One region of the Rhodobacter sp. JA431 genome, then DNA from elsewhere that is predicted to be linked to it. Evidence: riboswitches for the same ligand, from Rfam matches in the RefSeq annotation. Region 1 holds a riboswitch; the other holds the start of a gene.
What was found. A riboswitch is a leader RNA that binds a small molecule or an ion and turns the genes downstream of it on or off. The one in region 1 is predicted to bind thiamine pyrophosphate.
Positions count from the first base shown of each region.

Region 2: linked by a shared signal. The riboswitch ahead of CRO18_RS01550 (thiamine ABC transporter substrate binding subunit) and the one ahead of thiM (hydroxyethylthiazole kinase) in region 1 are both predicted to bind thiamine pyrophosphate.

Region 1 is NZ_OBMP01000002.1:504,582-519,614, reverse strand. It holds gene CRO18_RS06195 (alpha/beta hydrolase domain-containing protein) at 1-1,325, opposite strand, end outside; tRNA gene CRO18_RS06190 (tRNA-Gly) at 1,625-1,698, opposite strand; gene CRO18_RS06185 (ASKHA domain-containing protein) at 1,748-3,772, opposite strand; gene CRO18_RS06180 (MoxR family ATPase) at 3,933-4,775, opposite strand; gene dksA (RNA polymerase-binding protein DksA) at 5,014-5,436, shown strand; gene CRO18_RS06170 (FAD-dependent monooxygenase) at 5,573-6,715, shown strand; gene CRO18_RS06165 (Hsp70 family protein) at 6,740-7,975, opposite strand; TPP riboswitch at 8,055-8,150, shown strand; gene thiM (hydroxyethylthiazole kinase) at 8,203-9,006, shown strand; gene thiE (thiamine phosphate synthase) at 9,003-9,611, shown strand; gene thiD (bifunctional hydroxymethylpyrimidine kinase/phosphomethylpyrimidine kinase) at 9,611-10,408, shown strand; gene CRO18_RS06145 (ABC transporter substrate-binding protein) at 10,410-11,333, shown strand; gene CRO18_RS06140 (ATP-binding cassette domain-containing protein) at 11,330-12,028, shown strand; gene CRO18_RS06135 (ABC transporter permease) at 12,025-12,741, shown strand; gene xth (exodeoxyribonuclease III) at 12,742-13,521, opposite strand; gene CRO18_RS18580 (hypothetical protein) at 13,582-13,818, opposite strand; gene CRO18_RS06125 (hypothetical protein) at 14,151-14,390, opposite strand; gene CRO18_RS06120 (hypothetical protein) at 14,454-14,666, opposite strand; gene CRO18_RS06115 (peptide chain release factor 3) at 14,846-15,033, shown strand, end outside.
Region 2 is NZ_OBMP01000001.1:372,825-387,857, forward strand. It holds gene parE (DNA topoisomerase IV subunit B) at 1-253, shown strand, start outside; gene CRO18_RS01545 (Hint domain-containing protein) at 515-2,467, shown strand; TPP riboswitch at 2,564-2,664, shown strand; gene CRO18_RS01550 (thiamine ABC transporter substrate binding subunit) at 2,701-3,690, shown strand; gene CRO18_RS01555 (ABC transporter permease subunit) at 3,666-5,210, shown strand; gene CRO18_RS01560 (ATP-binding cassette domain-containing protein) at 5,194-5,889, shown strand; gene CRO18_RS01565 (hypothetical protein) at 5,986-6,333, shown strand; gene CRO18_RS01570 (cytochrome c) at 6,370-6,804, opposite strand; gene CRO18_RS01575 (DUF2794 domain-containing protein) at 7,139-7,486, shown strand; gene CRO18_RS01580 (C40 family peptidase) at 7,489-8,316, opposite strand; gene CRO18_RS01585 (M17 family metallopeptidase) at 8,313-9,716, opposite strand; gene CRO18_RS01590 (hypothetical protein) at 9,788-10,168, opposite strand; gene CRO18_RS01595 (carbonic anhydrase) at 10,317-10,967, shown strand; gene CRO18_RS01600 (hypothetical protein) at 11,022-11,468, shown strand; gene CRO18_RS01605 (hypothetical protein) at 11,760-12,173, opposite strand; gene CRO18_RS01610 (DUF4139 domain-containing protein) at 12,328-13,929, opposite strand; gene CRO18_RS01615 (aspartate-semialdehyde dehydrogenase) at 14,043-15,033, opposite strand, start outside.

The DNA.
Region 1 (15,033 bases):
TTCGAAGCGGCCCCCCAAACGCTGAAATGCGGCGCGCCAGAGATCAAGAACAGCCGCACATTTTCCGGCATGGTCAGCGCCGTGCCATCGGGGGCGGTCGAAACGAGCGAGCCGCGCGCCTGCCAGAACTCGGTCGACGTGTCCGATTGGATTACTTTCGGGCAGGTGTTGGTTTCGGAGCAGGCCGTCAAGATGCTGCCGGTTTGCCCGCTCACCGGGTCGATCATATCGACATAGGTGAAGGGGAACTGATCGCCCGGCATGTCATGGTCTTCATGCTGGCGCGAATAGCGCCCCGGTTGCGCGAAGGAATAGTTCACGAAGGTTTTGCGCGCACCCGCGATATGCGCCATCACGCCATCAAAGACCGGCTTGCCATTCGCATCGGCGTTGAAGCCTTGATAGACGAAATCGCGCGAGAACCGCCCCGATTGCGAGATTCCCATATCAATCGTGTGCTCGATCGGCCCAACAGGCACCTCGATCCCCTCAGGTCCATTGCCGCGCAGGAAAGAGACTAGATCGGCCACCGCAACGAAGCCAAGCCCGTTGGGCAAGGAGCCTTTCGCGGGGTAAATGAACTCGTAGATCGCGCCCGCATCATAGCCCGCCGGACGGGTGATTTCGATCGTGTTCTCATCGACATAGCGGAACGTCAGCCCCTCGGGCGTGGTGCGTTCATCGCCCGCTTTGGCGCGCACGGTCAGCGTGGCTTTGGCCGGGTCCAGATCGGCGGCCGGATAGCTTAGCTTGCCGGTGCTGACAGCCTCATCCTTGTCAAAGATATATTCCTCACGCGAGGGGGCGGTGAAATCGGAAATCACCGGCGCGCTCATATGGGCGAGGTTTTCGGGAAGCCCCGCCTGCCAGCCGCTCCAGACCACGGTGAAGCCTTGCTGCATCAAGAACCCGTCGCCCGGATCGTCGATGGTGAAATCTTTGCCGATCTTTTGCACCGAGTTCAAAAGCCCGAACGACAGGTTCCGGCCACGGTTCGCGACCTCATAAAAGATCGTTTTGGCGCCTTTGTCGGCGTCAACGGGGGCGAGGATCGTCACGGTAGACGAAAATTCAACCAGGCCATCGGCGTTCACCGGCGCTTTGTCGAGATCGACGATCTTCGCGCCACGTTCCGATTTCGGGTCCAAGGTGAAATGGGCGATCGCATCGATACGCTCATAAGCGCCCACATCACCAAACACTCGGCCATCATAAGCCGGCGCGCGGCTGAGGATGTCGAGGCCACTCACCTCGGCCAATGCCGGGAGCGGCAAAACCGTTGAGGCGAGCGCAAGCCCTCCGAGAACTCGGGTTCGATACAGCATAGCTGTCTGTCCTACTATTATTTTGAGGGGAGACATGCCAAACCCTGAATTCGGGAATGTATTTTTATTTATCAGGGTATTAGGCGGCATGGTGCGACATTGCTACGCCTCGTTGCGACGCGAGCACCAGTCCGTTTTGCGACAAAAACGCCGCCCGGACATTATGTCGCAATCGGGCGAGGAGGGCGTTTTCTGCGCGGTAACTTGGGGCGGGGCACGCCGGACAAGCGCAGTCCTGCGCGCTCAAAGCGCCCTAAAAGCCAAAGCCGAAGGGGGTTTTCTATTATCATCGGATGAGATGGAGCGGGTGAAGGGAATCGAACCCTCGTCTTCAGCTTGGGAAGCTGCGGCTCTACCATTGAGCTACACCCGCATGAGCGCCCAGATATGCCAAGCATCCGGGCGCGTCAAGCATTGTTGCGCTATCCGCGACGCCGTCTGCGGCCACCGCCTTCGGGCGCGCCGCCTGCGTTAAAGCCGACATCGGGCAGGGTGACGACTTTGGCCAGTTCTTCAAACGGTGCGGTGGCGTGCGGGATCGCATTGGCGGCCACAAAATGCTCTTGGAAGCGCGGCTCAATCGCGGTTTCAATTTTCACGATGCGCTGCACCTGCGCCTCAATCGCTCGGCGTGATTTGCGCGAGCACAAAGCCATCCGCGCGCCTGTGCCGGCCGCATTGCCCGCCGAGGTGACGGCCTCAAGCGGCACATCGGGGATCATGCCCAGCACCATCGCGTGTTTGGGGCTGATATGTGCGCCAAAGGCCCCGGCCAGAACGACCCGGTCCACCTTATCAACGCCCATTTCATCCATCAGCAGCCGCGCACCCGCGTAAAGCGCTGATTTGGCGAGCTGAATCGCGCGGATATCGCCTTGGGTGACGGTGATGCGGGGCCCGTCTGGGCTGGCGTCATGGATCACATATTCATGTGTGCGCCCGGTTGCGCAGCAGCGTGCCGTGCCCACCTGTTCGGCCGAACCAATCAGACCCGATGGGTCCAAAATCCCGGCAATGCGCATTTCGGCCACGGCTTCGATGATGCCAGAGCCGCAAATGCCGGTGATGGTGGGCGTGCCAAAAGCCGGGTCATCGGACCAGAAGTCATTGCCGATGATGCGGAAGCGCGGTTCCTTCGTGGCGGGATCAATCTCGATACGCTCAATCGCGCCCGGTGCTGCGCGCTGACCCGAGGAGATTTGCGCCCCCTCAAAGGCAGGCCCGGTGGGCGAAGAACAGGCCAGCACGCGCTCTTTGTTGCCGAGCAGAATTTCGGCATTGGTGCCCACATCGACAATCAGCGACAAATCCTCGCGCGCCTCGGGCGCTTCGCACAAAGCCACGGCGGCGCAATCGGCCCCGACATGGCCCGCGATCAGCGGTAAAATATAGGCGCGCGCGCCGGGAGCGAGGGGGGCAAGTCCAATATCGGCGGCGTGCAGATCGAGCGCCTCATTGGTGGCCAGCGCAAAGGGCGCTTGGCCAAGCTCGACCGGATCAATGCCCAAGAGCAAATGGTGCATGACCGGGTTACAAACCACGACCGCTTCCACAATATCGCCACGCTCCACGCCCGCTTCGGTGGCGAGTGTCTCGGCTAGGCTTCCCATGGCCTCTTGCACGGCACGGGTCATTTCTTCCGCGCCGCCTTCGTTCATCATCGCATAGGAAACGCGGCTCATCAGGTCTTCGCCGAAGCGGATTTGCGGGTTCATTAGCCCCGAAGAGGCGAGCACCCGCCCATCATCCAGCGCCACCAAATGCCCCGCGATCGTGGTGGAGCCCAAATCAATCGCCAGCCCGTAAAGCGCCGCCTCGCGCAGGCCCGGATAAACCGCGACAAGCCGCGGCGGGGTGCCATTGCCGGCCTCGTTCACTGCCGCGCTGATTTGCCAATGACCCTTGCGCAGCACCTTTTGCAGTTGTGCCAAAACCGGCAGACCGGCTTGCAAGCCCGTCAGACCAAATTGCGCCGCAAGTGCCTCAGAAAGCCGCTCAAAATCGCCCTTCGGTTCATGCATCGAGGGTTCGGGCACTTCGATGAACAGGGTGCGCGTGGCCGGGTCCATCTCCATCACCCGTTCCGAGGCGCTTTTGCGGATCACCTGACGGTGCACTTGGCTCTCGGGGGGGACGTCAATCACTATATCGCCTTGGATGCAGGCCTGGCAGCCGAGCCGCCGCCCTTCTTTCAAGCCGCGAATACGGTCATAGCGCGCCTCGACGGCGTTGATCGGGCTCAGCGCATCTTCGCCCACATGCAGCCCGTGTTTGGGGAACTCGCCATAGCCCGGCGCGACTTGGCATTTCGAGCAAATACCGCGCCCGCCGCAGACGGAATCAAGGTCTACCCCCAAAGCGCGCGCTGCCGCCAAAACCGGCGTGCCTTTCGCCACGCGACCGCGCTTGCCCGAAGGCGTGAAAATCACCAATGCATCGTCCGACATCGCCGCACTCCCCGTTTGCCCCCTCGTTCTAGGGCAGGGCGCGGCGAAGGCAAAGCCCCGCTGCGACAGCGTGCCGCGGCTTTGCGGCATCTTTGCATGTGAAGCGCAGCGTTTGGGGAGGCTGCGCGCCCAAAATCGTTCGCCGAGCCCTGTGCTTGGCTTAGCGTCCTTGGCGGCGGGCCATGAAGGCGAGCCGTTCAAAAAGCTGCACGTCTTGTTCGTTTTTCAAAAGCGCGCCATGCAGCTTGGGCAGCATATTGGCCGGATCAGCTTTGAGATCTTCGGGCCCCAAATCCTCGGCCAAAAGCAGTTTCAGCCAATCCAAAACTTCTGAGGTGGAGGGCTTTTTCTTTAGTCCCGGCGTCTCGCGGATTTCGTAAAACTGGGTCAGCGCCGCGCTCAACAGCGCCTCTTTGATGCCGGGGAAATGCACACCCACAATCGCGCGCAGGGTCTCGGCATCCGGGAAGCGGATGTAGTGGAAAAAGCAGCGCCGCAAAAACGCGTCGGGCAGTTCTTTTTCGTTGTTTGAGGTGATGATCACGATCGGGCGATGCACCGCGCGGATGGTTTCGCCGGTCTCGTAGACGTGGAATTCCATCTTATCGAGTTCTTGCAACAGATCGTTCGGAAACTCGATATCGGCCTTGTCGATCTCGTCGATCAACAGCACCACTTTGCCTGTGGCTTCAAAGGCTTGCCACAGCTTTCCCTTGCGGATGTAGTTCTTTACATCATTGACGCGCGCATCGCCCAACTGGCTGTCGCGCAGCCGCGAGACGGCATCATATTCGTAAAGCCCTTGCTGCGCTTTGGTAGTGGATTTGATCGCCCATTCGAGCATCGGCAGGCCGAGCGCTTGTGCCACTTGCCGCGCCAGTTCCGTCTTGCCGGTGCCTGGTTCGCCCTTGACCAAAAGTGGCCGTTCCAGCGCCACGGCCGCATTCACCGCCACCACCAGATCGGGGGGCGCAACATAGCTGTCGGTCGAGGAAAATTGCACGGAACCGGTCTGCACGGGCGCCTCCTGAAGAATGAGCGCAAAGCCTAGCCGCGCCTTGAAAATGGCGCAAGCGTTCGGCGTCTGCTCGCTTTCTGGGCAATGCAGAAATCATGCCGCGCTTGCACAACTGACGGCAATGGGGGCGTGACAACCCGCCTCGTCTGGGGTATGGGAGCGGCCAAGCGGCGCCGGGGGGGTGACGCCCCCTACGACCGAGGGCAAAAAATTGAGTGAAGCGATGAAAGCCGAAACATTCCTTCCCGACGATTACCGGCCGGCGGAAGACGAGCCGTTTATGAATGACCGCCAGCTTGAGTATTTCCGCCGCAAGTTGCAGGCGTGGAAAGCCGAGCTTCTGGAGCAATCACAAGAAACGCTGGATGGCTTGGCCGAGTCGGCGCGCAACGTGCCTGATCTGGCCGATCGCGCCTCGGAAGAGACCGACCGGGCGCTTGAATTGCGCACCCGCGACCGCCAACGTAAGTTGGTCACCAAGATCGACGCGGCATTGCGCCGCATCGATAATGGCGAATATGGCTATTGCGAAATGACCGGAGAGCCTATCTCTCTGAGACGTCTCGATGCTCGGCCGATCGCCACGATGACGCTCGAAGCACAAGAAAAGCACGAGCGCCGCGAGCGCGTGCATCGCGACGACTGAAGCCGGACCAACGGGCCCGGGTGAGGGCCTGATACGGCAACACGAATTGCAGACAGGTCTCACCGGTGCCCGCAAGGTGCCGGTGTTTGCATTTGGGAGGGCGCGGGCGGTGCTGATCGGACGACGCGTAACAGTGATGGGGGCGGGGATCGCCGGGCTCGCCGTGGCGCGGGCCTTGGCTTTGCGCGGCGCGCAAGTCACCGTTTTGGAACAAGCCGATGCGATCCGCGAAGTGGGCGCTGGCATTCAGGTCTCGCCCAACGGCGCCAAAGTGTTGCGCGCTTTGGGGCTTGGCGATGCGCTGGAAACCACCGGGCCGCGCTGCGAGGCGGTGGAACTGCTGGATGGCGAAACCGGCAGCCGGGTGATCCGCATGGATCTGGCGAAGTTGCGGCCGGGGGCGGAATATCGCTTCGTGCACCGTGCGCGATTGATTGAAATTTTGGCTCAAGGCGCGCGCGAAGCGGGCGTAGAGATCAAACTTGGCTGCAAGATCGAAGATGTCGATCTGGCCTCGGGCAAGCCGAAACTGCTCACCGCACGCGGCGAAACGCTAGAACCTGATCTGCTGATTGGCGCGGATGGGCTGCATTCGCGGGTGCGCCGCGCGCTCAATGGCGAGTCGCGCCCGTTCTTCACGCATCAGGTGGCGTGGCGCGCTTTGGTGCCCAGCACGGATGATGAACCCAGAACCGCGCAAGTGTTCTTGGGGGCAGGCAAGCACCTTGTGACCTATCCGCTTGGGCGCGGTTTGCGCAACATCGTGGCGGTGGAAGAGCGCTGGCGCTGGGTCGAAGAAAGCTGGAACATGCGCGACGACCCGCTGACGATGCTTGCGGCGTTCGAGGAATTCTGCCCGCAGGTGCAAGACTGGCTTGAGGCGATCAAAGAGCCATGGCTCTGGGGGCTGTTTCGTCACCCGGTCGCGCGGGTCTGGCAAGGCCGGGGCGCGGTGATTTTGGGCGATGCGGCGCACCCAACGCTGCCGTTCCTCGCGCAAGGCGCGGTGATGGCGCTGGAAGATGCTTGGGTTTTGGCGCAGGCGCTTTCAAAGCATGACAGCGATGAGGTGGCCTTGGGCGTTTATCAATCCATGCGCGCGGGGCGCTGCAAGGCGATTGTCGAAGCCGCGAACCAAAACGCGCGCAACTATCACCTGTCGGGCTTCCAGCGCACTTTGGGCCATGCGGCCTTGCGCGCGGCTTCGCTGATTGCGCCGGGCCAAGTGCTCAACCGCTACGACTGGGTGCATGGCTACGACGTGACGACCGAGATCTAAGTCGGTTTGGGGGCCGCTTGGCCCTCAACCTTCCGCAATCGCGCGCGCAAGCCCATCAATCACTGCCGTAAAGGCGGCCCCACTTTCAAGTGTGGCGGCGGGGCAGAGCGCTTGCGCTTCTTCCCCCACCAGCCCCATCAGGCTTGAGCCGCCGACGAGGATGACCGCGCCGACTTGATCAGGCGTCACCCCGCCAAGGGTGAGCGTGTCGCGCAAAGCCTCGGCCAGTTGCGCGCGTGGGCGCGAAAGCGCTTCGGCCATCGAAGCGGCGCTGATATCGGCATAAAGCCCGCGCTCAATCTTACCCATGCGGATCATCGCGCCGGGCTTGCCCGCATTCGCCTCGATCTTGCCGCGCTCCACCGCAAAGGCCAGATCATGGCCCAACTCATCTTCCAACACGGTCGCAAGCCGCCCCACGGCGCGGGCATCCACGGCCAGCTTCACCATCTTCGCCACGGCGCTGCGCGTTTCGCGGGTGTATAGGAACGGGATCTTCGCCCAAGTCGCCAGATCGACAAAAATATCCGCGGGCATCGGCAGAAGCTCAGGGCCAAATTCGCGCCGCAATTGCCCGCCTTGACCAAGATGCACCATCGCATGGTCGAGCGAGATCGCCCGGTCAAAATCGGTGCCGCCGAGCCGGATGCCGTGGCTGGCCACAATTTCCACGCCTTCGGGCGCGCTACGAAACAGCGAAAAGTCAGAGGTCCCACCGCCAATATCGACGATCAGCCCCAGTTGACCTTCGGGCAGGGCGGGATTGGCGAGCGCTGCGGCCTCGGGCTCAAAGCGAAAGCGCACCTCTTCAAAACCCGCCGCAAGGTAACAGGCGCGCAGATCTTCCTCGGCTTGCGCATCGCGGGCGGGGTCGGCGTGAAAATGCACCGGGCGACCCGAAAGCGCGCGGGTGAAAGAGCGCCCGGTTTCCGCCTCGGCGCGTTTTTTCAGCGCGACCAGAAATTCGGTCACCACCTGCGCCAGCGTGCGCCGCTTGCCGCCCACAAGCCGCGATTCATGAAAAAGCCGCGTGCCCAGCACCGATTTCAGCGCCCGCATATAGCGGCCCTCTTCGCCCTCAATCAGCGCGGTCGCGGCGGCAGAACCAATTTGCATCGCGCTCTTATCGTCGGGAAAGAACACCGCCGTGGGCAGAACATCGCCGCCCGGTTCCAGCGCGATGCGGCGCGCCGCGCCCGCCTCCCAGACCGCAACGGCAGAGTTTGACGTGCCAAAGTCGATGGCGAGCGTGTGGTCCATGAAAGCCTCCCGAGCAAGCAGCCCCGGCGCGTAGCCTGTTTTCTGCCGCTGGACAAGCCTTGCGCGCCGTGCATAGTGGGCACCGCGACAGGGGCGTCCGGGCGACCGGGCTGAGAAGCACCCTTTGAACCTGAACCAGATCATGCTGGCGTAGGGAGTCCGCAAACCGGCTTGCGGCCTTTTGCGCTGCGCTGCCGGTTCGGTCTCCTGCGTCTGTGGAGACCAAAATGGCACAAAGCGAACATCAAGATTGGGGGCAGCACCTTGCCCAAATGCGGGCCACGGCACCGCTTGTTCATAACATCACCAATTTCGTGGCGATGAATGTGATGGCGAATGTGCAATTGGCGATTGGGGCCTCGCCCGCGATGGTGCATGCGCTCGAAGAGGTGGAAGAGTTCGCTGCGCTCGCCCCGGTGCTTACGGTCAATATCGGCACGGCTGATGGCGCTTGGGCGGCCGGAATGTTGCGCGCAGCCAAGGTGATGGCGCTGCACACGCGGCCTTGGGTGCTGGACCCGGTGGGGGTTGGGGCCACCGCGTTCCGGCAAGAGCTGTGCGCGGGGTTGCTCGCGCTCAAGCCCACGGTGATCCGGGGCAATGCGTCGGAAATTTTGGCGCTGGCCGGGCAGGGCGGGCAGGCGCGTGGGGTGGATGCGGGCGATGGCGTCGCTGCCGCAGAGGCCGCCGCGCGGGACCTCGCGACCCGCACTGGCGGTGTGGTCGCGGTCTCTGGCCCGGTTGACTTTGTGACCTCGCCCAAACGGGCGGCGCGGGTGGCAAACGGCCATGCGCTGATGCCCCGCGTCACCGCTTTTGGGTGTTCGCTGAACGGGGTGATTGGCGCGTTTTTGGCTGGCCAGCCCGCGTTTGAGGCGACGGTGGCGGCGCTTGCTTATTACGGGCTTGCCGGGGAGCAGGCGGGCGCCAAGGCGCAGGGGCCGGGCAGCTTTCAACCCGCGTTTCTTGATGCGCTTGCCGCACTCACACCCGAGGAGCTTACCACGGGCGCAAAGGTGCAAATGCTATGAGCGGGCCGATTTATGTGATCACCGACCCCGGAGCGCCCTTAGATCTGGCCACCCAAGCCCGCGCCGCCGCACTTGGTGGGGCCGCTTGGGTGCAGTTGCGCGACAAGACCGCGTCGGATGCAGATCTGTTGGCGCTTGCCCGCCAGCTTTTGCCCGAGATGCGCGCTTTGGGCGCGACGCTTGTGATCAATGACCGGGTCGAGGTCGCCATCGCCGCCGGGGCAGACGGGCTGCACATCGGGCAGGGCGATGGGGATGTGCAAGCAATTCGCGCCCAAATCGGCCCGGATATGATCTTGGGGCTTTCTATCGAAACGCTCGATCAGGCGCGCGCGCTGCCGCCGGGGGTGGATTACATCGGCGCGGGGCCTTTGCGCGCCACTGCCACCAAGCCCGATGCCGCCGCCCCGATTGGCTTTGATGGGCTGGCGCAGATCGCCCGCGCCGTTTCGGTGCCTTGCTACGCAATCGGCGGGCTGGGGTTGGCGGATATCCCCGCGCTTAAAGCGACAGAGGTGGCGGGGATGGCGGTGGTTTCTGCCGTCACCCGCGCGCCCGACCCGCAAGCCGCGACCCAAGCCCTTTTGCAAGAATGGAGCCTGTGATGATCCCCAATATTCTTTCCATCGCGGGCTCGGACCCCTCGGGCGGCGCGGGCGTTCAGGCCGATATAAAGGCGATTTCGGCCAATGGCGGCTACGCGATGGCCGCGCTGACCGCACTCACCGCGCAAAATACCCAAGGCGTGCGCGCGGTGGATTTGGTGCGCCCCGAAATGGTCGCGGCGCAAATCGCTGCGATCCGCGAAGATATCCGCATTGATGCGGTGAAAATCGGCATGCTCGGCACGGCAGAGCTGATCTCCGCCGTGGCTGAGGCGATCAAGGGGCTCAGCGTTCCCGTCGTGCTGGACCCGGTGATGGTGGCCAAAGGCGGGGACAGGCTCTTGGCGGCAGAGGCCGTGACCGCGCTGCGCGAAGTGATGTTACCGCGCGCCACGGTGATCACGCCGAACCTGCCCGAGGCAGCGGATCTTTTGGGCTGTGCGGTCGCGCAAAGCCGGTCCGAAATGCGCGATCAGGCGCGCGGGCTGCGGGTGATGGGGGCGCGGGCGGTTTACCTCAAGGGCGGGCATCTGGGCGGCGAGGCGAGCCCGGATTTGCTGCTTGATGGCTCTGGCGAGACATGGATCGAGGGCTTGCGCCTGCCCACCGCCAACACCCACGGCACGGGCTGCACGCTGTCTTCAGCGCTCGCCACCCAGCTTGTGCGCGCGCCCACGCTGATCACCGCCGCCCGCGCCGCGCGCGCCTATACCCACCGCGCGATTTGTGCGGCTGATGGGCTCTCAGTGGGCCACGGCCATGGCCCGCTAGATCATTTCTTTGCTGCAAGAGGCTGATATGAAAAACGTTTTAATCTTTGCGCTGGCCCTGTGTGCGGCGCTTCCGGCACGAGCGAATGAGCCGCTGACCGTGATGCTAGATTGGTTCGTGAACCCCGATCATGGGCCGATCATCGTGGCGAACGCGCGGGGCTATTTTGCTGAGGCTGGGCTGGATGTGACGATTATCCCGCCCGCAGACCCAGCCGACCCGCCCAAAATGGCCGCCGCCGGGCAGGTGGATATCGCGGTGAGCTACCAGCCGCAGCTTTATCTGGCGCATGATGTGGGGCTCACCCTCAAACGCGTCGGCACGCTGATCAATAGCCCGCTTTATTGCGTGATGATCGATGCGGCGGGGCCGGTGCAAAGCATGGCCGATTTGAAGGGCCGCAGCATTGGCTTTTCGCTCGCTGGCATTGAAGAGGCTTTGCTGCACCGGATGTTGCGGTTCAATGGTGTCGACCCGGCGCAGACCACGCAGATCAACGTCAATTTCGCGCTGACGCCGGCGCTCGTCGCGGGGCAGGTCGAGGCCGTTTCGGGCGCGTTTCGCAATTTTGAACTGCATCAAATGGCGGCAGCCGGGCATGAAGGGCGCTGCTTCTTGCCCGAGGAAAACGGCGTGCCGCCCTATGATGAGCTGATCTATGTCGCGCGCGCTGATCTGGCGGGAGATGCGCGCATCAGCCGGTTTTTGGCCGCCACCGCGCGCGCCGCGCAAGAGATTGCCGCCGATCCAGCGCAGGGCTGGGCGGATTTCAAAACCCACGCGTCTGAACTTGACGACCCGCTGAATGCCAAAGCCTGGGAAGATAGCTGGCCGCATTTTGCGCGCGATCCCGTGGCGCTCGATGCTGAACGCTATGCTGCGTTTGGGGCCTTTCTGGCGGACAGCGGTTTGATTGCGGCGGCCCCTGCGGTGGAGGCGATCGCGCAATGAGCCTTGCGGGGCTGCAAGGCCGGGTGATGCTGGGGGACCGGGTTTTGGTCGAGGCGCTTGACCTGCGCCTTGATCGGGGCTGGACCTGCCTCCTTGGGGCCTCTGGCGCGGGAAAATCGACGCTTTTGCGGCTTTTGGCGGGCCTGCCCACAGCGGCGCGGCTTGAGGGCACCCGTCACGCGCCCGCGCTGATTGGCTGGATGGCGCAAAGCGATCTGTTGCAGCCGAGGCTTAGTGTCTTGGGGAACTTGCGGCTGATGGCGCGGTTGCGCGGCGAAAGCCTGCCCCCGGTGCGGGCGAAGGCACTTTTGGCCGCGGTGGGGCTGGCCGGGCGCGGGGCGGCTTACCCGGCGGACCTTTCTGGCGGCGAGCGGCAGCGGCTTGCGCTTGCCCGCACGCTGGCCGAAGACGCGCCGCTGGTGGCGCTCGATGAGCCGTTTTCCGCGCTCGACGTTCCCACCCGTGCGATGATGCATGACCTCGCCCATGCGCGGCTGGCGGGCCGCGCCGTGGTGATGGTGACGCATGACCCGCAAGAGGCTTTGCGTCTGGGCGACCGGATTTTACTGGTGCGCGCCGGTCGGCTGGAGGAATTGCCCGCGCTTGCTGGCCCGCATCCGGTGGATTTGGGCGACCCGGCGCTTGCCCGCGCGGCGGCGGCTTTGGTGGGGCAGATGCGGGGGGCGGTGGCATGAGCCGGGTGTGGCCCGTTTTGCTGCCGCTGATCGCGTGGCAGGTGCTCACCAGCTTTGGCCTTGTGGCGCCCTTTATTCTGCCCGCGCCGCTGGCTGTCGTTCGCACCCTCTGGGCGGAGGTCGGGCTGATTGCTCCCCATGCATTGGTCACGCTGAGCGAGGTCATGGTGGGCTTGGTGCTGGGCCTTGCCCTTGGTGTCAGCCTTGCGCTTTCTATGGCGCTTTCGGATTTTCTTTCAAAGCTTTGCGGGCCGTTGCTCAGTGCCAGCCAAGCGCTGCCGGTCTTTGTGCTCGCCCCTATCCTCACGCTTTGGCTCGGCTATGGCGCGGGGCCAAAGGTGGCGATGGTGGTGCTGTTGGTGGTCTTCCCCGTCGCCTCAGGCCTTTATGACGGGCTTTGCGCCACGCCCGAACCGGTGCGCGATCTGGCCCGCATCACCAAGGCGCATCCGCTGCGTGCGCTGTGGTGGCTGCGGCTGCCGCACGCGCTGCCGCAGCTTGGGGCGGGGCTGCGCATTGCGGTGACCTATGCGCCCACCGGCGCGGTGATTGGCGAATGGGTCGGCGCCTCCAAGGGCCTTGGCTATCTGATGCTGATGGCCAATGCCCGGATGCGCACCGAATTGATGTTTGCGGCCCTTCTTGTGATCGTCGCGATGACGCTGGTTTTGAACCTTGCCACCAGCCGCATCTTGCGCCGTTTTGGGATGTGATCAGGCGTTCAGATCAATCCAGATCGGCACATGGTCAGAGGGTTTCTCGCCCCCGCGCACCTCTTTATCAATGCCGACTTCGCGCAGAAGGTCCGCCGCTTGCGGGCTCAGCAGCAGATGGTCGATACGGATGCCATTGTTGCGCTGCCATGCGCCCGCTTGGTAATCCCAAAAGGTGTAATGCCCCGGCCCTGCCACACGGGTGCGAAACGCATCGGTCAGCCCCAGATGCAAGAGCCGCCGAAAGGCTGCACGGGTCTGCGGCAAGGCCAGCGCATCTTCGCGCCACGCCTCGGGCTTGGCGGCATCTTCATCTTGCGGAATGACGTTGTAATCGCCCAAGAATACAAGCGGTTCTTCAGTGGCGAGCAGGGTTTGCACCCGCGCGCGCATCCGCGCCATCCACGCCAGCTTGTAGTCATATTTCGGCCCCGGCGCGGGGTTGCCATTGGGCAGGTAAAGCCCGCAAATCCGCACCGCGCGGTCGCCCACAACGGTGGCCTCAATCCAGCGGGCTTGCACATCCTCATCGTCACCGGGCAGGCCACAGACCACATCTTCAAGCGGGAAGCGGCTCAGAAGGGCGACGCCGTTGAAGCCCTTTTGCCCATGGGTGACGATTTGATAGCCCAGCCCATCCAGCACCTCATGCGGGAAGGCCTCATCAGTGGATTTGATCTCTTGGAGCGCCACCACATCGGGCTCGGCCGCTTTCAGCCACGCCGGAAGGGCCTCAGCGCGCGCTTTGATACCGTTGATGTTGAAGCTGGCGATCTTCATGCGGGCCTCCCTTTGCCCCTTGATAGGGGGCGGGGCCGCAGAAGGGAAGTGCGCGGCGGCTTAGAAGGCGCGGCGCGGGGTCGAACGGCGGGTGGGCGTGTTGGTGCGGCAGCAGCGATCATGCGGATCGGTCAGATCAGCGCAATCCCAGCTGCGGTTCTCCAAGCAGCAGGCGCGGCTGTCGAGATGATCGGCACGGTCTCGGGCGGAGAATAAGGGCACCCCGCAATAGGGGCATAATACGGTTTCACGGGCCGCAGTGGCGGCAGTGACAGTGGTCGTCTGAGCCCTTCCCATGGCGCACTCCTTTCACGGATGCGTGAGCATGCGCCCCGCATCCAAACGCCACAACGTGTTCCTCCAAGCACGCAGGGCTAACCTGTCTCAGTTTGAGCCATAAGTGTGAATAAATCTATGATCGGGATCAATAGGCCTTTTTCGCACGCGTCAATCCCGCGCGCGACATTCGCGCCCGGGGGCAAAAATACAATCATCGCGAAGGTTTAAAGGGGGCCGTCGCGCAAAGCGACGCCCCGTGCTGCGCACAACGCGCGCACAAAGAGCGATTCGCATTCCCTCAAGGCCTCGCAAATTGCGGGGCGCGCGTCAGGGGCGGTGCCTTTGCCGAGCTAGGCGCGCTCGTGGTCGTGGCGGGGCTCAAACGCCTCGTCATCCGCGCCCGGCCCATCAAACCCACGCGGATAGGGGTAGGGCCAAGGGTCTTTCCCCTCGGCCTGATGGCAGCAGACTTTCAAGGTGAGATGGTCGCGGAAATCCTTGCGGTAAATCAGCGGGGCCCCGCAATAGGGGCAGGTGTGTTCCTCAAACTTGCCAAAAGGTAATTCGCGGTCAGGCGAACGGCTTGTCATGGTCTCCTCCCTCAAACGGGGCGCATCCCGTCTGCCAGGATGCGCCCAATCTCGCGCAGCGGCTCAATCGCCGCGATAGCCTTTCTTATAGGCGGCCTTTTCTTCTGGGCTCATGTGGCCATAGCCGTCATCGCTTGGCATGCCGCCCTTGCCGTTTTGATAGCCCTCCCGGCGTTCACGGCCCTTACGTTCGGCATCTTTGACGTTTTGGCGCTTGGCGGTATCCTCCTGCATCACGCCCAGCCCACCGTATTCGCGATAGTCGTCGTCTTGCATGGCTTTGCCTCCTCCTGAAGCGCTGCCTGCGGAGCACTGCCCCTTAGGCAGCATCTTTCAATCTTAGCGCGAGTCGTTTCCCGCACTATGACGCGGATCAAGGCAAAGGCCCAATTGTGACAGCTTTTGCGAGAATCGGCCCCATTGCCCCGCGCGCGGCCTTGCGGTAAAGGCGCGCCATGAGCAACGCACCCGTCCTCCCGCCCGAAATCGCCCGCCGTCGGACCTTCGCGATCATCTCGCACCCCGACGCAGGCAAGACCACGCTGACCGAAAAGTTCCTGCTTTTCGGGGGCGCGATCCAAATGGCGGGTCAGGTGCGGGCCAAAGGCGAGGCGCGGCGCACGCGCTCGGACTTTATGAAGCT
Region 2 (15,033 bases), on a different contig from region 1:
GCTCAAGAAAGGCCTTGGCGGCAAAGGCAAAATCGATGTGCAACGCTTCAAAGGTCTGGGCGAGATGGACGCCAAAGACCTGAAAGACACGACGATGAACCCCGCCACCCGCAAGCTGATCCGCGTCACGATTGACGACGAATTCGCGGGCGAAACCGATGATCTGGTGGAACGGCTGATGGGCAAAAAACCGGAACTGCGGTTCCAGTATATTACCGAAAACGCCCGGTTCGTTGAAGAGTTGGATGTGTGAGAGGGCAACCCAACACAACCAACTTACAGCCGATGGCATAGTCCTGCCCCGTACCCCAAACTCTCTTGGTCTAGACGTTTGCGCCTTGGGGTCATTTCGGGCGCTTGTGGCGTTGTGAGCGCATCTTAAACGTCAAGCCTCACCCTCAAGCGCTTCAAATACCTCAAAAATACAAAGCATTTACCCTTTTGACTTCACCAAGTTTTGGAGATTTTGAGCGATCCAGAAACGTGCGGGGCATGCACTTCACAGGGGTCTTGGGTGACGACCTATACGTTCACGGGCTACAATTTCACCGATTACGTGCCGGTGAGTGGCGCGCCCAATGTGGGCGCGACGTTCCGCATTAGCCCGGATTTTGACGCCGCAACCGATGCGATCACCTTCACCGTCACCGATGATGACACAACGCTTTCGGGTGGCAGCGGGTCGATCCAAGATGCGACGCAGCAAACCGCCACCGTTACCGATGCGCTGGGCAGCACGCTTTACTCCGGCACGATCCGGATCGGCTGGGAAGCCACCTTCACCCTGCCCGATGGCTCAACCGTCCATGTTTGGGATGTCTGGACGGGGGATAGCGGTGGCTCGCGGATTGGGCTGATTGCCGATGCCGAACTGCCCCCCGGTGTCACCTTCCAGATCACAGATTATGTGGAAGGCACCAGTTCCGCCGTTTGGCCCAGCTATTCGGCGATTTCCGACCCGACGACCGACCCAGACAGCAGCCAGACGATCCTTGGTGGGAACTTGGCGGATTCGCTTTACGGCGGCGATGGCGATGACAGCATCGACGGGGGTGCAGGCAACGACACGATTGATGGTGGTGCGGGCAATGACACCATTGATGGCGGCACAGAGAATGATGCGATCTATGGCGGCACGGGGGACGACAGCCTCACCGGCGGCAGTGGCGATGATCAGATCTGGGGCGATGACGGTGCTGATACGCTTTCAGGCGGCGCGGGCAGCGACAACCTAACGGGCGGGGCGGGCGACGACCTGTTCCTGATCAGCGATGCCGACGATTTCGACAATATCGATGGCGGCACCGAGACTGACACGATTGAGTTCAGTTCCAGCACGCAAGGGGTCACCGTCACTTGGTCGGGCGTCACCTCTGGGAGCTATGATTTTGACGCCACGACCGGTTCGGGCAGTTTCAACAATGTCGAATCGATCACCGGCACCGATTACGATGATACCTTTAATGCCTCTGGCGCCGGATCGGGCGTGTCGGTCGATGGCGGTGCGGGCGATGATGTTTTCACCGGATCGAATTTTGCCGATAGCCTGACCGGCGGGCTGGGCAATGATACAATCACCACCGGGACCGGGGCCGATACGATCTCGATGACCTCGGGCGACGGGGTCGATACCGTCACCGATTTTGACCTTACGGGCCTTGGCAGCGGGCCAACCACCGACCAATTGGATACCTCCGCGCTCACCGGCGGCACCGGCACGGGCGGTACGGTCCGCGCCTTTGACGTGGTTGTGACCGATGATGGCTCGGGCAATGCGCTCCTGACCTTCCCCTCGGGCGAGCAATTGCTACTGACGGGTGTCGCACCTGCCTCTATTAGTTCCGCTTCCAGCCTGCATGCGATGGGCATTCCCTGCTTTGTCGCGGGAACGCAGATCGCCACGCCCTCCGGGCCGCGCAAGGTGGAAAGCTTGAGGCCGGGGGATTTGGTGCTGACTCGCGACCACGGCGCGCAACCCGTTCTATGGGCCGCAGGGCGAACAATCGCACCCCTCACGCTCGCGAACCGCGTTGCGCTGCGCCCGGTGGAGATTCTTGCCAACGCGCTTGGGAATACGCGACCTTTGCGGGTGTCGGCCCAACATGCGGTTTTGGCGGAGATTGGCGGCACTCCTCAGCTTTTGCGCGCCAAACATCTGGCGGAATTTGCGCCCCATCTGGCGCGTGTGCTCCAGCCGAACCGCGCCATATCTTATCACCATCTGCTTTTGCCCACCCATGCGCTGATCTGTGCGGAAGGGGTGTGGAGCGAAAGCCTCTGGCCCGGCCCGATGGCCTTTGCCGCGCTTTCGCCTGCCGACAAAGCGGGGCTTTTACGCCTGCGCCCCGATCTTGCGGCGGGGCTGCTGGGGCTGGCACCGATCGAACCGGCCTATGGGCCGCCCGCGCAACCGATCTTACGGCGGCGCGCGTTGCGCCACCTTTTGGGCGGGCGTCTCACAGCCTGATCCGCTCTCGACCTAGTGCAAATGTCCCGAGCATCCGCGGATGCCGCGAGCCAAACCACTTTGCGCTTGCGCCGCGCTCGGTTCCCTCTATCTTCCGATTCCACCTCGGGGTGCCCAGTTGGGCTGAGATGCGCTTGCGCGAACCCGTCGAACCTGAACCGGTTAAGACCGGCGGAGGGAAGGTGCCGGGCTCTCCCGGCCTGACCCCGCCCGTCAGGCCATTGGAGAGAGAAATGACCAAACCTCTGATGCTTGCGGGATGTCTTTTGGCGGCGCTGCCTGCCTTTGCAGAAGATATGCCCACGCTCACCGTTTATGCGCCCGAATATTTCACCTCGGAATGGGGCCCGGGCCCAAAGATCGAGGAAGGCTTTGAAGCCATTTGCAAATGCGATCTGAAATTTGTCGCGGGCGATGTTCTGCCGCGCATCTTACTTGAGGGGGAAAACACCCAAGCCGATGTGGTGATTGGGCTCAACACCGATGTTTCGGCACGTGCGCGGGCGACCGGGCTATTCGCCCCGCATGGTCAAGACCTAGCAAGCCTGACGATGCCGGTCGCTTGGGAGGATGCGGTTTTCTTGCCCTTTGATTGGTCGGAGACAGCCTTCATCTATGATCGCACCAAGCTCGCCAATCCGCCCGCCTCTTTTGCCGACCTGCTCGCGGCCCCTGCCCATGCTTACAAGATCGCCATTCAAGACCCGCGTGCCTCAACCTCGGGCCTCGCGCTGCTGCTTTGGGTGAAGCACATCTATGGCGACAAAGCGGGCGAGGCTTGGGCAAAGCTTTCCCCAAAGGTGCTGACCGTCACGCAAGATTGGTCCGAAAGCTATGGGCTTTTCACCGAAGGCGAGGCGGATATGGTGCTGAGCTTCACCACCTCGCCCGCCTATCACCGCATCGCCGAGGGCGATGACACAAAGGTCGCCGCGATCTTCCCCGAAGGCCATTATTTCTACGCGGAACTCGCTGCCCAACTGAAAGGGGCGAAGCACCCCGAACTTGCGCAGGCGTTCATGGATTATATCCTGTCGGACGCTTTCCAAGGCATGATCGCCACCGCAAACTGGTCCTATCCGGTGATAGAAAAGCCGGGCTTCCTGCCCGAAGGTTTTGCCACCCTACCGCGCCCCGAAACCACCTTCTTCTATTCGGAAGAAGAGGCCGAGGCGTTGCGCGGCCCGGCGGTTGAGGAATGGCGCGCGAATTTCGGCAAATGATCCCGGCGGCGCTGGCGGCGACTTTGGTGGCCGCGCTGGTGCTGGCGCCCCTTGGTGCGGTGATTGTCCGCGCCGGGGGGCTTTCGGCTTTGGCTCCCTCGGATCTGGAGGCACTGCGGTTCACGCTTTGGCAAGCGACGCTTTCGGCGGCGATCAGTTGCGCCTTGGCGGTGCCCGTGGCGCGCGCGCTGCATCGGCGCCGCTTTCCCGGGCGCGGGCTTTTTATCGCGCTGATGGGGGCACCGTTTTTGCTGCCCACCATCGTCGCCGTGATGGGGCTTTTGGCGATTTTGGGGCGCCGTGGCGTGGTCAATAGTGGGCTCACGGCACTCGGCTTGCCGGAGCTTTCGCTTTACGGGCCGCAAGGCGTGGTGGTGGCGCATGTGTTTTTGAACCTGCCGCTCGCCACGCGGATGCTGCTGCATGGCTGGCAGGCGATCCCGTCTGAACGGGTGCGGCTAGCGTTGTCACTTGGCCTTCCGCCTGCGCAAATCCACCGCCAGTTGGAGCGCCCGATGCTGCGCGCCATCCTGCCCGGCGCGTTCTTGGCGATTTTCCTTGTCTGCCTGACCTCTTTTGCCGTGGCGCTGACCTTGGGTGGTGGGCCGCGCGCCTCTACGCTGGAGGTGGCAATCTATCAAGCCTTCCGGTTTGAGGCCGATTTGGGCCGCGCCGCAGCGCTTTCGGCACTGCAAATTGTGCTGGCGCTGGTCGCCCTTGGCATCGCATCGCGGCTCACCTTGCCCAGCGCTTTTGGCGCGGGGCTCGACCGCGCTTTGCCCGCGAATTTAGCCCCCGGCCGCCTGCACCGCGTGATCGACGCCACTGCCCTTTTGACCGCAGCGGCGTTCTTGCTGGCGCCACTGCTTGCCATTGCGCTGCGGGGCATTGGGGAAATCCCAACGCTTCCCGCTTCGATCTGGCACGCGGCCCTCACCTCAATCTTGCTCGCAATCGGCGCAACGGCGCTCACCCTCGCGCTGGCCCTGCCGCTTGCCCTTGCCGCGCCGCGCGCGCGCTGGGCCGAAGCGGTGGCGATGCTGCCGCTTACGGCCTCGGCTTTGGTGCTGGGGACGGGGCTGTTTTTGATTGTCCGGCCCTTAGTTGCACCCACCGCGCTCGCATTGCCAGTGACGCTAATCGTCAACGCCACGCTCTCTCTGCCCTTTGCGGTGCGGCTGCTGCTCCCCGAAATCCGCACTCTTCAGGGCGATTATGACCGGCTCGCCGCGAGCCTGAACCTTACCGGCTTTGCCCGGCTAAGGCTGCTCACGCTTCCCCGGCTTGCCCGCCCCTTAGGCTTTTCTGCGGGGATCGCCGCCGCCTTTTCGATGGGCGATCTTGGCGTAATCACGCTTTTTTCGGATGGTCAGATTAAAACCTTGCCACTCGCGCTCTACAGTCTGATGGGCAGCTACAGAATGGATCAGGCCGCCGGAGCCGCTTGCTTGCTGATGGCCCTCACCTTCGGCCTTTACGCCCTCTTCGACCGGATCGGAGCCCATGCTGACCCTCGATAAGCTCCTGATCGAGCAAGACAATTTCCGGCTCCGCGCCGATCTCACCCTCAAGCGCGGCTCCTGCACGGCGATCCTCGGCCCTTCGGGTGCGGGAAAGTCCACGCTGCTGACCACGCTGGCAGGGTTCCTAAACCCAACCTCGGGCCGCTTGCTGTGGGACGGTGAAGATATCACGACGATGGCCCCCGGCCTGCGCCCGCTGTCGATCTTGTTTCAAGATCAAAACTTGTTCCCGCATCTGAGCGTGGCGCAAAACCTTGGGCTCGGCATCTCGCCCCGCCCAAGGCTTAGCGCGACCGATCATGCGCGTATTGCCAAGGCGCTTGACCGCGTTGGGCTTTCGGGGATGGGGGCGCGCAAGCCGGGGTCGCTTTCGGGCGGGCAGCAGGGGCGGGTGGCGCTGGCCCGATGCCTGTTGCGCGCCAAACCGCTCTTGTTGCTGGATGAGCCCTTTGCAGCGCTTGGGCCCGCGCTGAAAGCCGATATGCTGGCTTTGGTGGCCGAGATTGCCGACGAACAGGGCACTACGGTGATCATGGTCAGTCATGACCCAAATGACGCCAAAGCGCTTTGCTCAGAAACCGTGCTTTTGGCCGATGGTGTCGCGCAGCCTCCCCGCCCCACCGATGATCTGTTGGCCGACCCGCCGCCCGCACTCGCGGCCTATCTTGGCCGATAAAGCACAGCAGCGCCCCCTCACCGAGCCGTGCCTTTGCAAGCCCTTGGTGCATCGGTATAACGGGTTCAACAGCTAGCCACCCCAACGGATGGACCGATGATGATTTCGAAATTCGCCCTTTTGCTGCCGATGGCCGCCGCTTTGTCGCTTTCTGCTTGCACCAATCCCGAACCCGCCCCGGTGACCGATCCCGTGCCCACGCCGCATATGACGGCGCCGGTTTCACAACTGGGAGCTTTGGAAGAGCGCGAACCCGATACCTGCCACGCCGCAGAGTACACTTCGGCGCTGGGGCAACCTTCGGCCATCATCCCGACGCTGGGGATCACCCGCCCGATCAATGTGGTCGAATGGCGTGGGATCGAGCCGCAGGAATATAATCCGCAACGGATCGTGTTCCGGCTCGATGTGAACGGCAATATCTTCAACATTGATTGCGGCTGAGCCAAAGCTCAACCGCACACGGCCCAGAAGGTCTGGTTACATCTTGAACCGGCCGTGGCAATCCTTGCAGGCGGCCTGAACCGGGTTTAGCGTATCGGCGATATCTTTGGCCGATCCGCCTTTTAGCTCATTTGCGGCCTTCAAAAGCCGGTTCACCTTCAGGCGAAACTCAGAGCGTTCCTGCCAAATGATCGGCAGCGCTTCGGAAACGGGATCATCGGCGGGCGCTTTGAAGGCAGGGCCAACTTGGTCCGCATCGCGGCGCAATGCCTCGATCACCGCTTCGATCTTTTCAGCATCATAAGCGATTTTACCGCTGGCCGTTTCAGACAACAGCTTGGTGTGCGCCTTGAGATCCTGCATCAGCGCGATCCGCGCCTTCACATCAGGGTCTTTTGCCTCTTCCCCCGCGATGGCGGCGGTTCCAAGGGCAAGGCTCAGGGCCATCATCGGGATCAGTCTTGCGTGCATCGGGGCCTCCTCGTTCGTGGCGGCAAGATGCGGGCAATGCTGCGGCAAGGCAACCAAAAGCCGATCACGAAAACGAAAACCCCGCCCTTGCGGACGGGGTCTATCGTGCGAAAGCCGCCCCGGTGAGCGAACTGGGTGGGGGCTGTTGACCGCCCACCGGGGCTTCAGCGTTTTCCGCTGCGTTCCCTTTTCGCTGCAAAAGCAGGCGCAACTTCGCTGGCTAAAAGACATTTTTCAGACCATTTTCGGGCCATACCAAGGCAAGGTAAATATCTGCAGACTGCGTTTTTCACGGGGCATTGATTTGCTGCTTCGGCGGTGTCACCATTTGGTCATGACGCTGCAACCACCAAGCCCGTTTCCACCGCCTTCTTCTGCGCCCGCGCAGGTGGCTTTTGACAGGATGGAGCTTGGCGCGATCCTTGGCCTCTATGGGCGCATGGTGGCGATGACCGAGGCGCGCGACTATGCGATGAGCTTTTTGCGCGATCACGCGGTCTTTGCGATCTTTCGGCGGACCGCAGAAACCCCGCTTTACCGGATCGAGAAGCGCCCAAGCCTGCGCAACAAACAAGGCCAATATGCGCTGATCGGGGCGGAGGGGCAGGTGCTCAAACGCGGCCACGAACTGGCGCAAGTGCTGCGCGTGATTGAACGCAAGCTGATCCGCGCGGTGGATTGACGTTAGACTGGGCGTTTACGGCCAAACCAACGCGCCTCGCCGCTTGCCGCAATGCGTGCCAAGCACCCGTCGATCGGTTCGTAGACCACCGCCATCGCATGGCCATTGGCATGGAGCAGCAGATCGGGGCTGACGGCTATGGCGATATGCCCCGCCCAAAAGAACAGATCCCCGCGTTGGGTGGAGGTATCCTCGGGCAGGAAATCGCCAAAAGCTGCGCGTTGCAGATCGCTGTCGCCCGGACAGGCGCGGTGGCAAAGCGCATAGGCCAGTTGCACCAAGCCCGAACAATCAATGCCAAAGCTCGCATTGCCACCCCAAAGATACGGCGCTCCCAAAAGCCGCTCGGCCACCGAGACGGGGTCGGTCTCGGGCAGATCAATCGGGCGCAAATGTCTGGCGGGCACCCAGCCCTCGGGCGTGCGGGCCAGATCGCCCGCTTGATCGAGCACCGTGAGCCGCGCACCAAGCGACAGCGCGCCATGCTCGCCACGCTTGATTGAAGCTTCACGGTAAAGATGCGTGCCGCGCGTTGCCACTACATGGGTGGCGGGGCTTGGCGGGGCCACGGCCTGCGCTGTGATCCAGCCGCAATAGCCATCGGCTTGCGCCTGCACAAAGGCGCTTTCGCCGCGCCGCTCAATCACCACAACTTCAGCCCCGTAAAGCAGCTGTCGGTCCCGCCCGCCCTCGGGTTTGGTGGACAGGTCAACGACAGACGTACCAATGCGCGCGGGTTCACCCGGCACAAAAGCTTCGGCTTCCACCTGCCCACGCAGGGTTTCGAGCGCGAAGCGGCCCGAAAACGGGCTCAGGCGCGCGTCACTCATAGCGCGAACAGCGTCGAGAGCGCGCCGCAAATCGCCCGCCCGCCTTGACCAAAGCCGCCCTTTGCGCGGCCCGGCGCAGCGGTTGGCTGCCACGCATAAATGTCAAAATGGGCGAAACGCTCGGTCTCGGTCACGAAGCGGCGCAGGAAAAGCGCGGCCGTGATGGACCCGGCCATACCGCCCGACGGCGCGTTATCCAGATCAGCCACGCCCGGCTCAATCATCCCCTCGTAAGGCACCCAGAACGGCATCCGCCAAAGCGGATCGGCATTCGCTTGGCTTGCCGCAGCGAGCGCCTCGGCCAAGTCTTCATCATCGGTGTAGAACGGCGGCAGGTCCGGCCCCAAGGCCACCCGCGCCGCGCCCGTGAGCGTGGCCATGCAACAAATCAGATCAGGGGCTTCTTCATCCGCTGCGGCCAAAGCATCGGCCAAAACCAGCCGACCCTCGGCATCGGTATTGTTGATCTCGACACTCAGCCCCTTGCGCGAGGTAAAGATGTCACCGGGGCGGAAAGCGTTACCCGCAACCGCATTTTCCACCGCCGGGAGCAAAACACGCAAGCGCACCGGCAGACCCAGCGCCATGATCATATGCGCGGTGGCGAGCGTATTGGCCGCGCCGCCCATGTCTTTTTTCATCAGCCCCATGCTGGAGCCGGGTTTGAGGTTCAGCCCGCCCGTGTCAAAGCATACCCCTTTGCCTACCAGCGCGACCTCCGGCCCCGCATCGCCCCAGCGCAAATCAATCAAGCGCGGCGCGCGGGGGCTGGCCTGCCCAACGGCATGAATGAGCGGATAACCCTGAGCTAAAAGCTCTTCCCCCACCACGGCGGTGACCGTAGCGCCATGCAAAGCGCCAAGCACGCGGGCAGCCTCTTCAAGCTCCGCAGGCCCCAGATCATTGGCCGGGGTGTTCACAAGGTCACGCGCCAAAGCCTCGGCCTCGGCCATCACCTCAAGGCGATGGGCGTCCACACCCTTAGGTGCCACAAGCCGCGCGCCGGGGGCTTTCGCCTCGGCATAACGATCAAACCGATAGCCTTCAAACAGCCAACCCAGTGCTTCGGTTGAAAGATCAAACTCCTCCAACTCCCCCGCAAGCTGCCACGCGCCTGCAGGCAGCTTGGCGGCAAAGCCTGCAAGCGTGAACCGGCTCCGCGCGCGTTTTTCGGCACCGCCAATCCCCCCCAACGCGCCCGCAAGCGCGCCGGTTTCGTCCGCCAACAAACACAGGCTGCCCGCCGCGCCGGTAAAGCCCTGCGCGGTGGCAAATGCTTGCTGCGCAGCGCTCAGCCCCCCAGGGAGGGGAGCGCCTTGCGTCACGAGATACAAAGGAAGCGCTTCTGCCCCGCTGTCGGCAAAGCGCATTTCGGGGCGGAAACGGAACAGGTCGGTCATTGAGGCAACTCCGGGCAATTTGCCCCAAGCCTAGCGCGCCCGACACCGCCTGCAAGCCCCGAAGGACAGGATCAGATACGCATATCCTGCAAATCCCACACAGCGGTGAGCGAGCGTTCCGCGATCCGCACCAAACGCGCCAAAACCGCCGCTTGCGAGATTTTGTCTTTGCGCTCAACGCACAAAAGAAGATCTTCGGCCACGCGGGTCAGCATCACCATGCCCACTTGCCCGGCAAGCTTCGCCATTTCGCGCGCGGCCCGCTCAAGCAGTTCCGCCCGGCCTTCTTGCGCGGCCAATTGCGCCGCCACCAGATGCACGGCCAAGTCTTCCATCGCGGCGGCAATCAAGCGCTCGGCGCCCAATTCCCCCAATTCCGCATAAATCACCACAAGGCGGTCCGGATCGAGCCGCACCGGCTCGTCCATCCGCAGCTTTTCAATTGCGCTCACCCCAGCCTCCGCTTTCGCACCTTGACCCCCACGGTCGAAAGCCAATCTGACCTGCAAGCCTCAAGAAAAGGTTGAGAGGCGGCGAAAAAAACCTCGCATTTGTTAGGCTTGCACCCTATCTCAGCGAAAAGCAGCGATGGGGATGATGATGAAAGACCATGTGCGGCCCTTGCCCACCTATCTGATGAACCGCTATCAGGGCTGGCGCGCCACCACCTATGAGCAAAATCGCCCGTGGTATCGCCGCCTTGCAGATCAGGGCCAGCATCCCCGCGCGATGGTGATTTCGTGCTGTGACTCGCGGGTGCATGTCACCTCGATCTTTGGCGCGGATGAGGGGGAATTCTTCATCCACCGCAATATCGCCAACCTCGTGCCGCCCTATAACCCCGATGGCGATCACCACGGCACCTCTGCGGCGATCGAATATGCGGTGACCACGCTCAAGGTCGCGCATGTGATTGTGCTGGGCCATTCGGGCTGCGGCGGGGTCGCCGGTTGCCATGCCCTTTGCACCGGCCAAGCGCCGCACCTGGAAGACAAGACATCGTTCGTGGGCACTTGGTTGAACCTGCTGCGTCCGGGCTATGAGCGGGTGCAGCATGTCGCGGAAACCGAGCGCGTGACCGCGCTTGAACGTGAAGCCGTGGTGATCAGCCTTGAAAACCTGATCACCTTCCCCTTCGTGCGCGACGCCGTCGCGGCAGGTGACATGAGCCTGCACGGCCTTTGGAACGATATCGGCGAGGGGACGCTTTGGCAGTTCAACCCCGAAACCGAAATCTTCGAGATGCTGTGAAAAAGGCTTAACGCGCTTTACCGCTTTTTAAGCTTAATGGGCGAATCTCGGTTCATGACCCAGAACCGACTCGTAACCCTCCGCTTGCCCACTGCCTTGATCGCCAAGATCGAGGCGGCTGCTCGGCTGCAAGAAGAAACGCCCGCCGAACTGATCCGCCGCGCGCTTTCGGACGCGCTGACGGAGGCCCCTTCGGTGGTCCCCAAAAGCGATATGGCGGTGATCTCCTCCGCCTTCGAAACTGCCGTTGGCTGGCTCGACCTGCAAGCGAAGCTGCGTAAGGCAGGCTTTGTGCTGCGGCTCGATGATGACCGGCTTGGCCTGCACGAATGGCCCTCGGATCATTTCGTGCTTTGGATCGAGGAAATCGGCCATTCGCTGGCCGAACTCATGCTGCAATTCCGCGCCCCCTTCCCCGGCGCACTCACCCGCAAAGCGGGGCTTGCGACAAACGGGATCAGCCGAACTGGCTCGGGGCGACGACCGGGGCGGGCTGCCTGAAGGCTTTCCGCCACACCGCCAGAATGGCGGCGTCATGCGGCCCCTTGAACCTAGGGGCCAGGACCTGATCGCGCGCAGAACGCCCTCGATCAGGTGCCTTATTCAAGATGGCAGAGAGACTCTGCCATCTGACTTTTCGGTCCCGTGGACACAGGGACTTAGAGGCGCAGCACTCCTTTGGCGGCACGCTGCGCCGTGTTTTATCTTACAGAAATGGGCGGAAATATCCGTTTCCTGCGGCCGTCTTCTGTGTGAAATGAACGGCCGTAGACTACAGGCGCAGTTCCGCCTTCAGGCTTGTTCCATCGCCTGCGTAAGCACGGCCAGCATTTGTTGCGGCGTCATCGCGCCATAGGTGCCCGACAGCGCTTGGTCATAAACCAGAACAGTGCCAAGCCCATATTTCGTCAGATCGACGTGAATCTGGCACCGCATCGAAAGCTTGCGATGCGCCTGATCGAGCGACCAATCCGTGATCTCAACGCGAATATCGGGGCCTTGATGCACGATTTTGTTCTGGTTGCCCGTCACTTGAAACGGACCACTGGCCTGATGGCCACTGACGAGGCCACTCCATTTTGCGTTGAACGCAAGGCCGAACGTGTTCGGTGACATTTCAATGAGCGTGAGCGTGATGTCGCTCTTCTCGACCCCGAACAACCCATATTTGCGTTTGTCGGTTTGTGTATCGATTACGTGGTTCATAGGCTGAGCCTCCCTAGCCCCGCTAAAGGACCTACCCGCCGGGGCGATACGAGCCTTTTCAGCCGAAGGCGGATCCGACCCGATCCGCCTTCGGCCTAAGGCAAACGTAGCGCGTTCCGCCGATTCGCTCAACTTAGAGTTGTTTTACTTCAACTCAGCGCAGCATTTGATCTGCGGGCCAGCGCATGGTTGTTTCCAGCGTGATGTTTTGCACCGCGCCGGGCGCCAGATCGAAGTCCCACGCCAAAAGACCCCGCTTATCGTCCCAATTCGCCGTGGTTTCAGGCGGTGTGGCGGTATGGGTAATCTGAAGATCTTCCTGTTCTGAATAGGGCACACGGTCGATCAGGCGCACGGCCCAAGCCTTGTCGGTCAGGTTTTCGGCGGCAATTTCAACCCGCTCGCTGCGCTCATTCGTTTTCGAAATCAGCCCGCGGTCGCCCTCATTCGCGCTTGGGATCACCCGCTTGAGCTTGAGCCCGTCAATCGCGCCAAAGCCAAGCCGCAGCTTATCGCCCGCTGCGGTGAAGGGCATTTCGGCGGTGCCCACAACGGCGCCATCAAGCCAAAGCACCGCCTCGCCGGGCAAGATGGGTTCGGCCCCGTTCACACCTTCGGCCACACGAAAGGCGGTATCGTCGCGTAGCGGCACCGCCTCGGCCAGCACCTCAACCGGGCGTTCCAACTGGTCAAGCTTGAGCCGCAAATCCTCAACCCCGTCGCGGATATCGACCGCGCCAGCATAGCTATAGGTGACCGTTTCGCCCTGCATTTCCATTTGCATCGTATCGGCGACGGGCGCAGGCGCAGCTTCGATCATCGGCATTTCTTCATAGTCAGCCAATTTCCCCATCGCTTGGCGCGACATCGCGGGCGGCTCAGACGGGCCAATGCGGCGCCGATCCGGCCAAAGCTCCGAAGGTTGAGATTGCTCCGAGGGGCGCGCGGTCGAAAGCGTCAGGGTCACCCCAGTCCAATCCTCGCCCGAGGCTTGATGCACCGAGACATAGCGATCAAAGACCAATTTGCCTGCCGCGCTCTCAAGCCGGATGTCATAGCTTGGCACCCAACCCGCCGCATCGACATAGGTGGTGATCGTCACCTGCCCCGCCCCGGCGACGCTCATCAGCAGCGCATCACTTTGCGTGGCTGGGTTTTGCAGCGCGTTGAGCGCTTGTTTCGCCTTTTGCACCGCTTCGCGCGCGGGCTTCAGCCCCGCTTCAGCCCGGCGCACCTCTGCCTCGGCAGCCACGCGGGCCTCTTCTGCGGCTTGCACCCCGGTGGCCACCGCTTGGGCAAGTTCGACCACCTGCGCGGGCGGCGTATTGGCGGTATCGAGCCCCTTGAGGAAAGCGGCCTGCGCCTCTGCAGCAGCGACCTTGGCTTTCATAGCGGCAATCGCATCTTCTTGCGTGGCCAGTGCCTCGCGCGCAGCATCGAATGCTTCGCGCGCCGCTTCCAATTCGGGAGACGTGACATCTTCGGCGACGGGCTGGCGTTCATCAATCAATGTCACCGCGCCCACAGTCACCCCAGTGCCAGCCACGCGCAGCGCCTCGGGCAACGTGTGATCGGGCAAATTGGGCACCAAAACCTCACGCGCGCCTTCGGGCACGGTGATGGTCCGCGTCACTTGGGCCCCCCATGGGAACAGGGTCACCGCCTCCAGCGTCGCGGGAATTTCCGTGGGCGCTGCAAAAAGCGCGCTTGGCGCAGCGGCCAGCATAAATGCAGAAATCAAAGATAGTTTGGGCATGGTCTCCTCCCTATGCTCACGCGCATAGGGTCTGCCCAGCCCGGTCTAAAAGCAAGAGGGCGCCCCAATGGGCGCCCTCACGTTTTCCTTAGCCAGCCGTGATCAACGACGGCTTAGCCTTTTTTCAAGCAGCGCTGGCCCAGCACTTCGGCGATTTGCACCGCGTTCAGCGCCGCGCCTTTGCGCAGGTTGTCCGACACGCACCACAGGTTCAGACCATTCTCAATGGTGCTGTCTTGGCGGATACGCGAGATATAGGTCGCATATTCACCGACACATTCGATCGGCGTGATGTAGCCACCCGCTTCGCGCTTATCGACCACCATGACACCCGGCGCTTCACGCAGGATCTCGGTCGCTTCTTCCCAATCAAGGAATTCTTCGAACTCGATGTTGACCGCTTCGGAGTGGCCCACAAACACCGGCACGCGCACGCAGGTCGCGGTGACTTTGATCGACGGATCGACGATCTTTTTCGTCTCGGCGACCATCTTCCACTCTTCCTTGGTTTCACCGGAATCGAGGAACACGTCGATATGCGGGATCACGTTGAACGCGATCTGTTTCGGGTAGACCTTCGGCGCAACTTCTTGGCCGGGGACATAAAGGCCCTTGGTCTGATCCCAAAGCTCGTCAATCGCGTCTTTGCCGGTGCCCGAAACCGATTGATAGGTCGAGACGACAACACGTTTGATTTTCGCGCGGTCATGCAGCGGTTTGAGCGCCACAACCATTTGCGCGGTCGAGCAGTTCGGGTTCGCGATGATATTTTTGTTGGTGTAGCGCACGATATCATCGGCGTTCACTTCCGGCACGATCAGCGGAATATCCGGATCGTAGCGGTAAAGCGACGAGTTATCGATCACCACGCAGCCTTGCGAGGCGGCTTTCGGCGCATAGACTTTCGTCGCGTCCGAGCCAATCGCAAAGAGCGCGATGTCCCAGCCGGTGAAGTCGAATTGCTCGAGGTCTTGGGTCTTCAAAGTTCGGTCGCCGAAGCTGACTTCCGTGCCCAGCGACTTGCGCGACGCCAGCGCCGCGATTTCATCAACCGGAAACTCGCGCTCGGCGAGAATGTTCAGCATTTCCTTGCCAACGTTGCCC